One region of the Pseudarthrobacter sp. LMD1-1-1.1 genome, then DNA from elsewhere that is predicted to be linked to it. Evidence: riboswitches for the same ligand, from Rfam matches in the RefSeq annotation. Region 1 holds a riboswitch; each other region holds the start of a gene.
The links. A riboswitch is a leader RNA that binds a small molecule or an ion and turns the genes downstream of it on or off. The one in region 1 is predicted to bind cyclic di-AMP.
Positions count from the first base shown of each region.

Region 2: another riboswitch for cyclic di-AMP. It lies ahead of MRBLMD1_RS19605 (C40 family peptidase); the one in region 1 lies ahead of MRBLMD1_RS10185 (hypothetical protein).
Region 3: another riboswitch for cyclic di-AMP. It lies ahead of MRBLMD1_RS21350 (C40 family peptidase); the one in region 1 lies ahead of MRBLMD1_RS10185 (hypothetical protein).

Region 1 covers NZ_JBEGHP010000012.1:973,921-979,444, forward strand. The annotation lists gene upp (uracil phosphoribosyltransferase) at 1-361, shown strand, start outside; gene MRBLMD1_RS10180 (glyoxalase superfamily protein) at 406-855, shown strand; gene MRBLMD1_RS10185 (hypothetical protein) at 1,074-1,793, opposite strand; cyclic di-AMP (ydaO/yuaA leader) riboswitch at 1,799-1,960, opposite strand; gene MRBLMD1_RS10190 (ArnT family glycosyltransferase) at 2,195-4,297, opposite strand; gene MRBLMD1_RS10195 (glycosyltransferase family 39 protein) at 4,328-5,524, opposite strand, start outside.
Region 2 covers NZ_JBEGHP010000025.1:188,282-193,805, reverse strand. The annotation lists gene MRBLMD1_RS19625 (DUF1810 domain-containing protein) at 1-235, opposite strand, end outside; gene MRBLMD1_RS19620 (DNA alkylation repair protein) at 256-786, opposite strand; gene MRBLMD1_RS19615 (TraR/DksA family transcriptional regulator) at 783-1,142, opposite strand; gene MRBLMD1_RS19610 (coiled-coil domain-containing protein) at 1,164-2,519, opposite strand; cyclic di-AMP (ydaO/yuaA leader) riboswitch at 2,772-2,943, shown strand; gene MRBLMD1_RS19605 (C40 family peptidase) at 2,947-3,792, shown strand; gene MRBLMD1_RS19600 (protein adenylyltransferase SelO) at 3,901-5,361, opposite strand; gene MRBLMD1_RS19595 (ribonuclease Z) at 5,345-5,524, opposite strand, start outside.
Region 3 covers NZ_JBEGHP010000027.1:63,862-69,385, forward strand. The annotation lists gene MRBLMD1_RS21345 (M23 family metallopeptidase) at 9-830, shown strand; cyclic di-AMP (ydaO/yuaA leader) riboswitch at 959-1,138, shown strand; gene MRBLMD1_RS21350 (C40 family peptidase) at 1,209-1,889, shown strand; gene MRBLMD1_RS21355 (NlpC/P60 family protein) at 2,054-2,818, shown strand; gene MRBLMD1_RS21360 (HNH endonuclease) at 3,084-3,584, shown strand; gene mobA (molybdenum cofactor guanylyltransferase) at 3,661-4,377, shown strand; gene MRBLMD1_RS21370 (DUF6457 domain-containing protein) at 4,374-4,667, shown strand; gene MRBLMD1_RS21375 (molybdopterin molybdotransferase MoeA) at 4,664-5,524, shown strand, end outside.

The DNA.
Region 1 (5,524 bases):
CACCGCCGAGGTTGGCTTCCTGGGCATGGCCCGGGACGAGGAGACGCTGGACATCATCACCTACGCGGAGCGCCTGCCGGAGGACCTGACCGGCCGCCAGGTATTCGTCCTGGACCCCATGCTGGCCACCGGCGGCACTCTGCGCGAGGCCATCAAGTTCCTCTTCAAGCGGGGCGCGTCCGACGTCACCTGCATCTGCCTGCTGGCTGCCCCGGAGGGCCTGGCCAAGCTGGAGGAGGAACTGGGCGACGCAAACGTGCACATCGTCCTGGCCTCCATCGACGAGAAGCTCAATGAGAAGTCCTACATCGTTCCCGGCCTGGGTGATGCAGGCGACCGCCTGTACGGCATCGCAGGGTAGCCTTCCCCCTTTTCCGGCAGGATCACCGCCGCTAGCCTGTGCGGATGGACTGGAAACTCGAACTTGTCTTTGTCCCCGTGTCCGACGTCGACCGCGCCAAGGATTTCTACGTCAACAGGGTGGGCTTCAACGCCGACTATGACGAGCGGCCTTCGGACGACATCCGCTTTGTGCAGCTGACGCCGCCCGGATCCGCCTGCTCCATCTGTTTGGGGGAGGGGCTGGTGGACGCACCTCCGGGCACGGGGTCAAACCTGCAGCTGGTGGTGGACGACATCCAGGCCGCACGCGACCACCTGAAGAACAACGGAGTGGACGTCAGTGATATCGAAGTGCTGCCGTGGGGCCACTTCGTGTACTTCGCCGATCCGGACGGCAACAAGTGGTCCGTCCAGTACATCCCGTGGCGGAACGCCGGGCCGGACGCAACCGAAAGCACCGCAATCACAGGCTCCGCAACCCCAACCACCGCGACCCTAACGTCCGCACCATAGGCCACTGCAGCTCAACCCGGGGTTAAGACAGCCTGGGGTTAAAACACCACTGCCCGCATCCGTTTGGATGCGGGCAGTGGTGATGCTGCAATTCCCTGCTGTGCCCCTGCCCAAGGCGTACGACGGCGGGGAGCCGGGACGCGCCGTCGGCCGCGGTCAATGCAGGGCAGGCTCCGCGGAGGGTGGTCCTTCGACGCGCAGCCGCAGGGGAGCGGTGCCTAGTACCAGTTGTGCGCCAAATGGAAGTTCAGTGCGCCGCAGGGGGACTGGTAGCTCTTCTTGATGTAATCCAAGCCCCAGTTGATCTGGGTGCGGTAGTTGGTGAGGTAGTCCGCGCCGGAGCTGGCCATCTTCTCCGCGGGCAGGGACTGGACGATGCCGTACGCGCCACTGCTGGGATTGGTGGCCGTGGTGGTCCAGTCCGATTCCTTGGTCCACAGGGTCTGCAGGCACTGCATCTGGTCCGGTCCCCAGCCGAAAGTTGCCAGCTGGCCGGCGGCGTAAGCCTGGGCGCCGGCGGGGTCGTTGACCGCGACGGCGGGTGCCGGCTCAGGAGCCGGGGCGGGCTCGGGTGCAGGTGCCGGTGCAGGCGCTGGCGCGGCCGGCGCGGGGGCGGCGGGTGCCGGGGCCGCGGGAGCGGGCTCCGCCGCCTGCGGCGCCACTGCGATTGCGGCGGGAGCGGGGCTCTCCACCGGGTTGGAGCGGATCTCGCTCTTCTCGATGCTCATCTGGGCATCGGACGCTGCCTGGGTTGCCTGGGTCGATGACACCGGGGCCATGCTGCTGGTGGCCTGGCCGGCTGCGCCGACCCCAACCAGAACCGCGCAGGATACTGCGAGGATTCCGGCCCTGCGGCCGAGGGTTTTTTTCTTTGCCTGCTGCGTGGCCTTATGTTTAGCCTTGGCATGCAGGCGTGCTTCTGCCGTGTTTTTGGACATGATTGATCGCCTCTCACACCTGCGGAGTTAGCTGTCGGGTTCGGATGAGGGCATCCGGCCGTACGGAAAAATCACGTACTGGCTTAACCCCAAGGGCATTCATTGCCCGGGACGGTGGGTCCCCCGCCTCTGCCGTTGCTCAATCGGAAATCCGGGGAAGCGGCAGAGCTTGGCGTCAACCCGGGATATGCGGCCCGAACGGGGACCGCACCCAATCGACGGTACAGGAAGATTAAGTGAAAGTCACATTTAGGTAACGGAAGTCACGGCTGGCAGCGCGTCGGGTTGTGTGACTGCGGAGGGAGTATCTCCGTAATGGACTGCCCGGGCCCCGGGCACCCTTCACCCCGGGCACTCGCGTGCCAGAGCATCATTCGGCCGGGTCCCCGGGGCGTCCTCCGCTAGTGGCCGGTCAGTTCGTAGACCGTAGTGCCGCCAACGATCTGCGACGTGAAATTGGCTGCCACCCACTCCGCGATCCGGGTGGCAGCGTCCGAACCGGTGGTGGAGCGCATGGCTCCGCCACCGATAAAGTAATGGATCTCTCCCCGGGCTACCAGGTCCTGGAACTGCGCCAACGTGGGGGAGGGGTCGGTGCCGTTGAAGCCGCCCACCGCCATGACCGGCAGTTCCGTTGCCAGTTGGTAACCCGCGGCGTTGTTGGAGCCCACCACGGCCGCGGCCCAGGTGTAGCTTGAGGCGCTGCTCTTGAGCGCGGCGACCAGGTCAGCCGACGGCGTGGGCGCACCCAGGAGGCCACCCACGCCACCCCCGCGGCCACCCGCGAAGCCCGTGCCGCCCTGGGCGTTCGGCTGCCGGAAGCCCTGCCCCGTATTGCCTTGTGCCGTACTGCCCGGGTTTGTGTTGCTTTGCCCCGCAATACTTGAACCGCCGGTGCTGTTCGGGCCGGACCCGTTCCGGCTGTTCCGGACGCCGGCGGGAGCACCGCCCGGCCCAGCGCCGAAGCCGGCCGTGGGGCCGGCACTGACGATTGCCCCGCTGTGCGCTGTGGACGCCGTGGAGATGGAGTAGGCCAGCGGTCCGGCGAGCGACGCCGTGATGGCCAGGGCCGCCGTCGCCCGCTGCACCGAACGCATGCCCAGGAACTTGCTGAAGCCCGCTCCTGCTGCCCCGGCCAGCCCGCCTGCAAGGACCACCCAGCGCAGCCAGGGGCCGTAGGCCGAGGTGGTGCCGAGCAGGGAGAACGCCGTCAGGGCTGCCGCGGCCACTGCGGCCGCGAGCACGATTGCGGCGGCCGCCTGCTGCCTGTGCTGCCACAGCAGGACTGCGCCCAGGCCGGTCAGCCCGGCGATGCCCGGCGCCAGCGCCACGGCGTAGTAGGGGTGGATGATGCCCGCCATGAAGCTGAACACCAGGCCGGTCACCAGCACCCAGGAGCCCCAGACCAGCACGGACGCGCGCACCGGATCCGTCCGCGGTGCCCGCCGGCCGACCCACAGCAGGCCGGCCGCAAGGATCAGGGCGGAGGGCAGCAGCCAGGCGATCTGGCCACCGAACTCGTTGTTGAACATCCGGAACAGGCCGGGAACGCCCCAGCCGTTGCCGCCGCCCACGCTGCCCGTTTCGTCGCCCGTCAGCCTGCCCAGTCCGTTGTAGCCGAGGGTCAGCTCCAGGATGGAGTTGTCCTGCGAACCGCCGATGTAGGGCCGCATGCCGGCCGGCGTCAGCTGCACGGCCACGAGCCACCAGCCCGCGGAAACCACCATCGCCGCCCCGGCCGCGGCCAGCCGCAGCAGGCGCCGGCCCAGCCTGCCCGGCCCCGCAACCGCGTAGGCCACGGCAAAACCGGGAACCACCAGCAGGACCTGCAGTTGCTTGGCCAGGAATCCAAAGCCCAGGAACACCCCGGCCAGCAGGAGCCAGCGCAACCGGTCCTCCTGGACCGCGCGGAGGACCGCGTACGCGGCCGCCGTCATGAGCAGCACCAGCAGGGCATCCGGGTTGTTGAACCGGAACATCAGCGTGGCAACCGGGGTGAGGGCCAACACCGCGGCTCCCAGCAAGCCCGCCCGGTGGGCAGCGGTGGCATCTCCGGTGGCGTGCACCGCGGTCCGGCGCACGGACAGGTAGAGCAGCCAGGCGGCCGCTACGCCCATCAGCGCCTGAGGAACCAGGATGCTCCACGGGTTCAGCCCAAACAGCCGGACCGACAACCCCATGACCCACAGGGACGCCGGCGGCTTGTCCACCGTGATGGAGTTGGCAGCGTCCGAGGAACCGAAGAACCAGGCCGTCCAGTCCTGCGAACCCGCCTGGGCCGCGGCGGAGTAGAAGGCGTTGGCCCAGCCGGACGCCCCGAGATTCCACAAGTACAGCGCCGCCGTGCCCGCCAGCACCGCTGCCAGTTCGAGGTTCCGCCGTCGGCCGAGGGGATCCCGGCGCCGGCTGCCGGGCCTGGTCCCCCGGGCCGTGGTGGCCCCGCCCCCTCCCGACGCGTGATGCAGGCGGGGGCGCGTGGACCCGGTTGTTGGGCCTGAAGTCATGGAGCTGGGGTAGCGGCTGGCCATGGCGGGCTACTTGGCCAGGTCGTAGACGGTGGAATTGCCCACGGTCTGGGCCTGGAAGTTGGCCTGCACCCAGGCCGCCACCTCCGAGTTGCCGCCCCGGCCGCCCATCCCGCCACCCATGCCGCCGCCCTGGATGTAATATCCGATCTCGCCCTTGGACACCATGTCCTGGAACTGGGCGAGCGTGGGGTACGGATCCCCGCCGTTCCAGCCGCCGAGTGCGATGACGTTGGTGTTCGTGGCAAGTTCCAGGCTTGCTGCCTGGCTGGCGCCGGAGACGATCGCGGACCACTTCGTGGTGGTGGAGGAGAGCAGCGCGGTCACTGCGGCATCGGCCGTTCCCTCACCGGGGCCGCCGGCCCCGCCGGGACCACCGGCGCCGTCGGCTGCGCCGCCCATTCCGTTTGCGGGGTCAAACCTGTCGGTTCCGGTGGCGGCGTCCGTACCGCCGGTGCGGTCGCCGCGGAAACCAGCTGCCCGGTTCCCAAAGCCGCCTGCCGCCGAACCTGCAGGCCCCGACGTCGGAATGGAACCCGAATGCGCGGACGCTGCGGTGGCCACGGTCCAGGCACCCGCCCCGAGTCCTCCGGCCAGGAGGGATACGACGACGACGGCGGCAGCGCCCGCGCGCCGGAACCGTCCGGCGGTGCCGAGGCCGTCAACGCGGAGCAGCAGGCCGGCGGCGGCAAGGACGCCAAGGACGATGACGACGATGCGCAGCCAGGGGAGCCAGTACGCGTCGCGGCCCAGGAGGACAGCCGACCAGATGGAGGTGCCCAGGACCGTTGCGGCCAGGACAATTCTGGCCGGCCAGGACGCCCGGCCGCGCCAGAGTTCCACGGCACCGGTTCCCACCAGTGCCGCGATCGCCGGTGCCAGCGCCACAGAGTAGTAGGGGTGGACAATGCCGCTCATGAAGCTGAACACACCCGCGGTGACCAGGAGCCAGCCGCCCCACAGGATCAGCGACGCGCGGCCCATCGAGGTGCGGACTTCCCGCCGGGTGAACCAGAGGCCGGCAACCAGCAGGACGAGGGCGGCGGGCAGCAGCCAGGACACTTCGCCGCCAAAGCTCGTCCCGAACATCCGCAGCAGGCCAGCAGCGCCGCCGAATCCACTGTTGCCGCCGCCGAAACCGCCGCCGGGCCCGCCGGCCGCTCCGCCGCCGGGCCCGCCGGCCGCTCCGCCGCCGGGCATGCCTTC
Region 2 (5,524 bases), on a different contig from region 1:
CCAGGAGCCGCGGACCCAGCACCTCGTGGTCCAGGTAGGCGCGGGCCTCCGCCAGCGAGGAAATGGCGTACTTGCGGGACGTGTCGCTCTGTCCCAGCCCGGCAATCTGCGGGAAGACAAACCACATCCAGTGCCCGGACTTCCTGCCGACCTGCAGCTCGCCCAGCGCCTGCTCATAGGTTCCGCCGGTGTTTTGGGCGGCAACAAAACGCTCAAGGTCAAACGGTTCATTCATGTGGATCTCCTCGGTACGTTTCAAATGGACAAGTGTTTTTCAAGGGCGCCGGCCGCCGCCCGCAGCTGCGGGTCGGGGTCTTCCCGCCACCGCGCCAGGACAACGCCTGCCCGCTGCCGCTCGCGCTCCCCCAGCCCCGCCAGCAACGGGACCAGGACGTCGGTAAGAAGGGGCCCGGTCAGGTCGGCCGCCTGCGCGGAGCGAAGGAAGCCCTCCAGCCGGGTCAGGTCAGAGTGACGGAGCAGCCGCACCCGTGACTGCAGCAGCACCACCGCTGCCAGCCGGCGCTCGAACACCGGCCGGGAACCGGGCCGCGGCTGACCCCACAGGGCGGACGCCAGCATGACCGTGCCGTCATGGTCCAGGTCCTTGAACTTCCGCAGCGCATCACGCACGGTCCCGCGGACGGCCCCCACGGACGAACCATAAGAGGCCAGTACCCCGCCCAGCCGGGCCCCGACGTCGTCCGCCCGGTACCAGGCGCCCTCGTTCTGGAGGGTCCGGTCCACGAAATCCGCCGCCGCGGACACAACGTCCGCCGTACCGGTCACCGCCCGCGCCCGGACGCCGCGTGCCGGATGCAGTACGGGGTCCAGGGGCGGGCTTCAAGCCTGCCCTCGGCGATGGGCTCCCCGCAGACGGCGCAGGTTCCATAGGTCCCCGCCGCCAGCCGGGCAAGGGCCGCCTCAATCTGGTCCAGGCCCGCCGAACTCTGTTTCAGGAGCGCGGAGGCCTGTGAGAGTTCGAATGCGATGGTGGCACCCTCGGGATCGTGCTCATCATCGACATTGGAATCCTGGCGCGCCGAGTTTGCTGCCTCGATGTCCGCCCGCAGCGCCGGCAACAGTGCCAGGCGCCGCGCCCGCTCCTCTTCGAGCAGCGCACGGAACCGTTCGAAATCTGGCATGGTGACAGCCTAACGCGTCAGTCAGTACCAGTTCAGGGATACGGAGTGGTTCCAGGCCGCGCACGGGGAACCGTAGCGGTCGCGGATGTAGCCCAGGCCCCATTCGATCTGGGTGCGGTAGCTGGTGAGCCAGTCACCGCCGGCGCTGGCGTACTTCCCCGGGGGCAGGGCCTGCGGAATCCCATAGGCTCCGGAATAGGCATTGGTGGCGGTGGTCAGCCAGTTGGACTCCTTGGTCCACAGCTGGGCCAGGCACAGGAACTGGTCCTGGCCCCACCCGTAGGCGGGCAGGCGTCCGGACGCGTAGCTTTTGGCCCCGGCGGGGTCGTTCACCGCACCGCCGGGAACAGAAGGCACGACGACGGCGGGAGGGCTTGGCGGGGCCGGTGCCGGGTCTTCCGGAGCGGGAGGGCCGGGGTTGCTGACGCCGGGATTGCTGACGGCGCCGGGGGCTGGACCGGGTTGTGCCGGATTGGCCTGGCCAGGGTCGGCAGCGGGTGCGGGCGCCTTTGGCTGCCGGGCTGCCACTGCGGCCGCCCTGGCTGCAGCCTCCGCCTGCCCGCGGGCCTGCTCCTCAGCGGCGGCACGTTTGGCCGCCTGGGCCGCCTCGTAGGCGGCCAGTGCGGCCTGGCCCTGGCGGTACTCACCCTCCATGGCCGCCGTCGTACCTTTCAGGGTGGCGAGCTGGGCGGTCAGCTCGCTGCCGTGCCACTGCTCCTCTGCGACGCGCCGGGCCAGCGAATCCTGGGCGGAACGTGCGGCGTCCAGTTTTGCTTTCGCTTCCCCGGACAGGCGTTCCCGCTCGCTCCTGGCGGCTTTTTCCTGTTCGGTGAGGGCGGTGGCCGTCTTTTCGGCGGCGGCAGCATTGGCGACCAGGGTGGCAGTCTTGTCGCCCACGAGCTTGACCAGGTTGAGCCCCTGGACGCTGTTGGTTTCCAGGGCGTCCAGCGCGACGAAGAATCCTGCATTGGTACCGCCGGTCTTGTAGGACTGGACGGCCAGGGCACCGATGTCCTTCCGGTGCCGGGCCAGCTCCGCGTTGGCACGGGCGGCGTGGGCGGACAGGGTATCCAGGCGGGAGGTGGCTGCCTGCAGCGCGGCGTCTGCGGCGGCGTAGTCGGCGGCCGAGCGCACGGCCATCCCGCCTGCTGCCTCCGAATCCGCCTCAAGGTCCGTCAGGAGTCCATTAATGGTGGCGATTTCTGCGGCTTTTGCCGCTTCGGACGATTTCGCCTCCTGCACGTCCGCCCAGGAGGGATACCCGCCGGGCGGTGGCGGCTCGTCGGCCGCCGCCGGCAGCATGGTGCCTGCGGCCAGGGCAAGGGCCAGGAGGCCTCCCTGCCAAGGGAGCCTCGCGATGGTCACGAACAGGGGCATAGTCCGGAAGCTTACCGCCGGATTCCCGCGCAACGCAGGCTGCTGTTTCCACATTGTTACCGTGCTCAACAGGAAAAGTATCAGCAGAGGTCCGCCCAGGAACGCCCTGGAATGTCCAGACGTTTGCGCAATGCGAGAGAAGAACATCGTATGTTATCCAAATGTGACAATTGCGATGCACCTGGGTTATGGTCGACTGGTGTCCCTCTCAGACGGGACATTCCCGTCAGCATGCCGAGCCCTGCCGCTGATCATGGGATCCAACCGCTCCAGTTGGCAGGGACGGGGGAACCAAGTTTCCACGGCCATATTGTGGCCTAGGGGTTAAGTCGAATGCGCTTCCGCCTACCGCGGAGCCGCTTTCGGCCGGGTATCTCCAGCCCGAACCCGACAGCTCACCCCGCAGGCATGGGAGAGGCGATCAACCGTGTCAAAAAATTCCATTTCAGCCCGTCACCGCGCGACTCCGGCCCGCTCCATTGTGCTCGAGGGCCTCGCCGTAACAGCAAAATCCCAGGCCCGCTCGCTGGGCCGCCCGGCGCTCGCCGTTGCTGCAGCGTCCGGCATTGCCTTCGGAGTCGGCGCCCCGGCCCATGCAGGTGTATCCGGCCCGGACACCACTGAGCAGACCGGCGTCCAGGCCACCTCGGCACCCGCTGCCCCGGCCGCAGCCCCCGCTGCAGCAGCAGGCAACGTCCACACCGTCGTTTCCGGCGACACCCTTGGCGCCATCGCTTCAGCCTACGGCGTCAGCCTCAATGACGTGCTGTCCGCCAACGGCCTGGGACTGTCCTCGATCATCTACCCGGGCGACCAGATCCAGATTCCGGGCGCAGGCTACACCGCAGCCCCGGCGCCGGCCCCTGCAGCAGCACCCGTGCAGGCCGCAGCCGCCACCGCTCCGGCGAACACCGGCATGAACATGTCTTACGCCTCGGCAACCCCCGTGGCATCAACCACCGGCACCGGCACCGGCGCAGCGATCCTCGCCTCGGCCTACGGCCAGCTGGGCGTCAAGCAGGATTGCACCGCCATGGTCGAGAAGGCGCTGCGTTCCGTCGGCAAGTCCGTGGGCGACCTGGCCCCCACCCAGTTCTTCCAGTACGGCACCGTTGTAGGCGCTCCCGCCCCCGGCGACCTGATCATCACCTCCGGCCACGTGGGCGTTTACGCAGGCAACGGCCAGGTTGTCAGCGGCGGCGTCAACGGCTTCGACACGCAGGTGCACTCCATCAGCTGGCTCGGCGGCTACTCCGCTGTGCGCGTAGCCTAGTCTTCGCACTGTCCGGTGCCCTTGGCGGCCCCGGACGAAGCAGGAGGGTGGCAGCCGGGAATACCGGTTGCCACCCTCCTGTCGTTTTGCCCCCGCGGCCCGCTGCGGTCAGGTGCCGCAGAAGGTCATGTAGCTGCCGAAGTCGTCGGGCGCCCCCTGCAGGTAGCGTTCCAGGCCGGGCCGCTCGGTGAAGGGGTCGCTGACCGCCTTCAGCAGTTGCTGCAGTGGAGCCAGGTTTCCGGCGGTGGCAGCGGACAGCGCCTCTTCCACCAGGTGGTTCCGCGGAATGTAGGCCGGGTTCACGCTGTCCATCAGCTCCGGGTCAGGTTGCAGCGCCTGCCACCGGTCCAGCCAGGCATCGAGGGCGGCCAGGTCGAGGACCATGCCGCGCACGGGACGAAGGTCCCCGCGGGCCGCTTTGCCCAGGTTGCGGAAGAACAGGGTGTAGTCCACGGGTCCGTCCTTAAGAAGGTCGAGGACATCATCCACCAGGGCCCCGGCGCCGTTTTCATCGACGCTGTCCAGTCCCAGCTTGGCCGTCATCCCGCGGGTCCATGCCTGGCTGTAGTGGCCCCGGAAACTGCCCAGGACCTCCACTGCCGGGGCCACGGCCTTCTCCTGGTCCTGGTCAATCAGCGGCAGCATGGCCTCGGCGAGCCGGGCCAGGTTCCATTCGGCCAGGACAGGCTGGTTGGCATAGGCATAGCGTCCGCCGACGTCAATGGAACTGTAAACGGCGGCCGGGTTGAAGGCATCCATGAACGCGCACGGGCCGTAGTCGATGGTTTCCCCGGAGATGGTCATGTTGTCCGTGTTCATGACCCCGTGTACGAAGCCAACGAGCATCCACCGGGCCACCAGCTCCGCCTGGGCGGAGACGACCGCCGCGAACAGCGCAAGGTAGGGGTTGTCGGCATCCGCCGCGTGGGGGTAGTGCCTGCCGATGGCGTGGTCCGCCAGCCGCTTCAGGAGGTCCATATTTTCGGTGGCGCGGGCGTACTGGAAGCTGCCGACGCGCAAATGGCTGCCCGCAACCCGCGCCAGGACGGCACCGGGCAGCATGTCATCGCGCCGGACCTGCCGGCCGGTGGCCACGACGGCGAGTGAACGGGTGGTGGGAATGTGCAGTGCGTGCATGGCCTCACTGACTATGTACTCACGCAGCATGGGCCCGACCACGGCACGGCCGTCCCCCGCGCGGGCGAAGGGCGTTCGCCCCGAACCTTTGAGATGGACGTCCAGGAGGCGGCCGGCCCGGTCAGTGACCTCGCCCAGCAGCAGGGCCCGTCCGTCGCCGAGCAGGGGCGAATACCCGCCAAACTGGTGTCCGGCGTACGCCTGCGCCACGGGTGTGGCACCGGCCGGCACATGGTTTCCCACAAGGAGCCGCACACCCTCGGGGCTGCGCAGGTACTGCGGGTCGAGGCCCAGGTCCGTTGCCAGTTTCTCGTTCAGGACGAGGAGCTCAGGGCTGGGCGCTTCCTCGGCCTGCCAGGGCACGGCGAGTTCCGCCAGTTCCCGGGCGAAACGGCCATCGAAAGTGACCGTGGATTCAGCTGCTGCCGTCATGGTTCAACCCTATCGCCGTTGTTGGGGCCGCAGCCTCTGCCGCTGGTTGCCGCCGCCGTGGGACGGGGATGCGGTCAAGGTCGTTGGCGGCGATCACGGTAACCCCCGGAGCCCGTGCCTGCGCCTGTTGTTCCAGCACGGAAACGTCGTCGCCGTACCGTGC
Region 3 (5,524 bases), on a different contig from region 1:
TCTTGACCATGCAGACCTCCCGGGGCCGCCGCCGCGCGGCAGGCCCCCCTTCGGCACCGCGGGTTGTCGAAGATGTCGCAGCGGAGCGCCCCCGCGATCTGCATCGTGACGCGCGCCGCCGCCGGGGTCCGTTCCGGCAGGTGACGGAGTTTGCCGCCGCCAGCGGCATCGGCCAGAAAGCCGGAATCGCCCTGGCCGCCACCGGTCTGGTGCTGACGGTCACGGTGCCCGCCACCAGCCCCGTCATGGCCACCGATGCCGCCGGCAACGCGCCACTGGCAGCTTCCGCCGTCAGTCCGCAGCCCCAGATTTCCGCTGATATCGGCGCCCAGATCGACTTCAGCCGCTCGGCAGTGGTGACCCAGGCCGACCCCGACGGGAAGCTGAAGCAGCTCCTGAGCGCCCAGTCCGCCGGCTCCGTCACCCGGGCAGCCTCGGCCGGCACCCTGGCCGCACCGCTGGCATCCCTCACCACCGCGTCGCCCTTTGGCTACCGGGTGAGCCCCATCACCGGCGGCTCCGGAGACTTCCACCGCGGCCAGGACTTCGTGGCGCAGTGCGGAACGTCCGTCCTGGCGGCCGCAACCGGCACCGTGACCTTCGCAGGCTGGCACCAGTACGGCGGTGGGAACCGGGTGGTCATCGATCACGGCAATGGGCTGGAGACCACCTACAACCACCTGTCGTCGTTCAACGTCAAGGTCGGACAGACCGTCTCCCGCGGCGAGGTCGTGGCGCTCAGCGGCACCACGGGCGCCTCCACCGGCTGCCACCTGCACTTTGAGGTCCAGGTCAACGGCGAAGTGGTCGATCCCATGGGCTGGCTGTAACCGAATGAGTGTGCACTCTCAGATCGCAGTGACCTGCCGTGACCTGAATGTGACATTGAAACAAAACTGCTGTACCGTCTAACTCGCGTCAACTTTTCCGAAGTTGACGCTCTTGAGTGGATTGCCTAACTCTGCCACCGCTCAAGGTCCGTTCGCATTTCATCGTCTGGCAGGGGCGGGGGAACCAATTTTGGCCTTCATTTCCTGAAGGCCTTGGGGTTAAGTCATGAGCTTCCCAGGAAGCAGAGTGGCCGGGTGACTCCCATCCGAATCCGACAGCTCACCTCGCAGGCATTGGGAGAGGCTACCTTCGTGTCTTCACGCCATCATTCTGCGCGCCACCGTGCGCAAACGGTTCGCACCAACCCCCTGGACGCCGTGTCCAAGGCCGTCAGTGCAAATGCCGGGACCGTAGGCCGCCAGGCTGCCGTTGTGGCAGCCGCATCGGGCCTTATCCTGAGCATGGGCCTGCCCGCCACCGCAGCTGACACCACCGCCGGTGTCTCCGCATCCACCGAGTCCGGTTCGGCCCAAACGGCCCTCGCCGTCACCGCCGCCCCCACGGCTACGGTTTCCTTCGAGCGTCCCGCCGTCAAGACCACCGCAGCTCCAAAGGTGGAAGCGGTGCGTCCCCAGTCCACCGCACCGGCCGTGCGCGACGCCGCTGCCACTGCAGGCCAGGACGCTGCCCCTGCCGCCAAGGCTGCCGAGACTGTCTCCGCCGCAACCTCCGGTATTGCAGCAATCGCCTACACCGGCATTGGCCACTCCTACGTCTGGGGCGGCACCAGCCCCGTCACCGGCTGGGACTGCTCCGGGTTCGTCCAGTGGGTCTACGCCCAGGCCGGCATCAGCATCCCCCGCACCAACGCGTGGAACATCATGACCCCCACCTCCACCCCGCAGCCGGGCGACCTTGTGGTCCAGAACGGTGGCGCGCACGTGGGCATCTACGTCGGCAACGGCATGATGGTCAGCGCACTCAACCCTTCCCAGGGCACGCTGCTCCACTCGCCTGCAGCCACCGGTACCTCGTCGTACTACCACCTCAACAAGTAGTTCTTGGGCTTCACGCTCCAAGGGCTATTTCTTTGCCCAAAGCTTTTTCGCTAGAAACCACATCCCCGTTCGGGATGCGCCGGCGTACCCCCAAGATGCCGGCGCATCCAGCTTCCCTTTGCCTGCCTACACGCGGTTCGAAGGAAAAACGAAAGAGAGAACTGATGACGACTCGTGCTACCGCACGGCACCGCGCCGAGGTCACCAAAACCAACTCGATCGCTGTCATTGCCAAAGCTGTCAGCGACAATGCCGGTGGCATGGGCCGCCAGGCTGCTGTCATCGCTGCTGCTTCCGGCCTGGTCCTGACCAGCGGCATTGCAGCCAACGCCGCCGACACCAACGTCAAGCGCGATTCCGCTCCCGCATCCCAGATGGAAGTTGAATCCGTCGTCGACGCCCCGATCTCCGCGGCTTCCACCATTGCCATCAGCTACGAGAAGCCTGCCGTTACCACCACGCCGGCTCCCGTCGCCGAGCCTGAGCCCGAGGTTCAGGTACAGGAAGCTGCACCTGCCGCCCAGCCGGCTGCTCCCAAGGTCACCGCCAAGGTTGCGACGGCTGCCGCTCCGGCCGCCCCTGCAGCCCAGGCTTCGGCCAGCGGCAAGGGTGCTGCCATCCTGTCCGCAGCCTACGCACAGCTCGGTGTCATGCAGGACTGCACCATGCTGGTGACCAACTCCCTGGCCGCCGTGGGCATCCACTTCCACGACTGGCCGGCCGGTTACCTGTCCCTGGGCCGCACCGTTAGTGCAGCCGAAGCGCAGCCGGGCGACCTTATCTACTACGCCAACGGCGGCTCGGGCATGGCCCACATCGCTGTGTACGCCGGCAACGGCATGGCCGTCCACGGTGGCTACAACGGAAACCAGACCGTGGTCTTCAGCGCGAACGTGGGTTCCGGCCCCGTCTTCATCCGCGTCAACTAATCATTCCAGTGGCTGCCTGATCCAGCGCCGGCCGCGAATTGGGCAAGGGACCCCCGCCACCAGGCGGGGGTCCCTTGCGTCTTAATGGGCTTCTCCAGTGGAGCCCTTGCCTTGCCCGTCTTCGCGCCCGGTTGGGCTCCTGGGCGGCGATTACCTGATTCTGCAATTCTTTGTTTACTCTTGTGATGTCGATCCATAGCCCGGACATGCCGAGGGCAGCCGGCCCTCGTGCCCCTGACGGGTGCGGCCGTGAAGAGGTAAGTGCATGCGCACTCTCGTTCTGAATGCTGGATATGAACCGCTGGCGGTTATCACTTTCCGCCGGGCGCTGGTGCTTGTGCTCACGGGCAAGGCAAGCGTGGTGGCCGAAGGGGATGACCCGGTGGTAGGGCCCACTGACGTCCTGGGCCGCCCGTCCGTGATCCTCCTCAACCGCTACATCCGGCCCCGGTACAACCACTCGACGGCAGTCAGCCGCAGGGGTGTGCTCCGGCGCGACGGACATAAATGTGCCTACTGCGGCAAGGCGGCGCACACAATCGACCACGTTCACCCGAAGTCCCGGGGCGGTGCCGATACATGGGAGAACCTTGTGGCCGCCTGCCTGCGGTGCAACAACGTCAAGGGCGACCACACTCCCGCGGAAATGGGCTGGACCCTTCGGTTCGTGCCCGAGCCGCCGCACGGAACGATCTGGCAGATCAAGGAACTGGAGAAGCCGACGCCGGCGTGGGATCCGTTCCTGCTCCCGGAGCGCGCCGCCTGACGCCCTCGCGCTGCCCGGCAGCGCCGCCTGACGCCTCGCGCTGCCCGGCAGCGCCGCTGATCGCTAGGCTGGGGGAGTGCAAGAGAGCATGTTGGTTTTCGATGCCCTGATCCTGGCCGGGGGACGGTCGTCCCGGCTGGGCGGGGTACCCAAGCAGTCCTTGGTCTTCCAGGGCCAGACCCTCCTCGAGCGTGCCGTGGCCGCGGCAGCCGGCGCCCGCCGCACCGTGGTGGTCGGTGATGCGGGATCCCTGCCGGGGGAGTCCGGGGCTGCGGGTCTTCCGGCCCCGTCCACCCGGCCGTCCACCCTGCTGATGTGCCGCGAGGAGCCGCGGTTCGCCGGGCCTGCTGCCGCAATAGCCGCAGGCCTGGCCGCGCTGGCCAAGGGAGGCGAAGGGGCGCCCTACTGCCTGGTGCTGGCGTGCGACATGCCGCTGGCCTTCCAGGCGGTGGCTGTGCTGAAGGATGCCCTGGCGCGCTCCGATGTGGCGGACGGTGGGGGCGGCGTGATGGCTTGTTCCGGGGATGGCAGGGCCCAGCCCCTGACAGGTTTTTACAGCACGGCTGGGTTAACAAAAGCCTGCGCGGACCTGGCAGCCCGCAACGCCCTGGTCAACGGATCCGTGAGGGCGCTCCTTGCTAGTCTGGACGTGCAGCTTGTCACGGTCCCCGCCGGGTCCACATCCGATGTGGATACCTGGGACGATGCTGCCGCGCTGGGGATTTCCGCCGGGAACCAGCGCGCGGGCCAGGACCAGTTCATGGGCGGAACTAACGTGGGAGGCAAGTCGTGAAAAGCCAGGACGAGACGCTGGAAGAGTGGTGCAGGGCGCTTCTCCAGGCCTACCAGCTTGAAGATGTCCAGGTGGATGTCAACGCCGTGCTGGCGCTGGCCGGCGTCGCTGCCCATGCGGTTGTCAGGCCGGCCGCGCCGCTGACCACCTTCATCGCAGGCTTCGCCGCGGGACTGGCGGCTGCTCCCGGCAGGGAAATGGACGCAGCATCGATGGACGAGGCGCTGGCCGTTGCCCGTTCCCTGGCCGAAGACTACGACGCTGAAGCCGCCGGGACTCCCGGCGAATGACGGCAGAACCCCACAGCGATCCGGAGGCGCCACCGGGCAGAGATGCAGAGGCGCACAAAACTGAACAGCCGCATGATGCCCACCATCATGCGGCCCACACCTGGCAAGAAGCCCGGCAAGCTGCGTTCGATGCAGCAACCCCCATACCCCCCGGGCCGGTGGCGCTCCGGATAGCCCTGGGCCGCCGGCTTGACCGGGACATCGTGGCCCTTCAGGACATGCCCCACTACGCGTCCTCAGCCATGGACGGCTGGGCGGTCAACGGCAGCGGCCCGTGGATCCCCGTGGAGCCCGGAACGCGGCTGGCACCCCACCAGGCCAGTCCCATCGCCACGGGAGGCCTCATCCCGCCCGGCGCCAAGGCAGTTCTTCGCACCGAAAATGCTGTCCTCGGCACGGACGATGAAGGGCTCCCCATCCTGATGACCGGCGGCAAGGCGCGCCCGGGTGAGCCCCGCGCCGGAGAGCACATCCGCAAGGCCGGGGAGGAAGCATTGGAAGGGGACACCCTGGTCAAGGCAGGGGTGGAGCTCAACCCGGCACACCTGGCGCTGGCCGCCCTGGCCGGTTACGACGAAGTCCAGGTCCAGGGGAAGCCGGTGGTCCGCCTGGTGCTTACGGGGTCAGAGGTGGTGGAACAGGGCACGCCGGCCCCGGGCCAGGTGCGCGACACGTTCGGCCCCCAGTTGCCCGACGTCGTTGCCATGCTGGGCGGCATCACCGGCGGACAGCAGCGGATCGGCGATTCCTACGACGAATGGCTGGCGGCGCTTGAGGACGTGCTGCCGGAGGTGCCCGGCGCGCCGGACCTGCCCGCCGACGTCGTTATCACCACCGGGGGTACCGGGCGCTCCGGA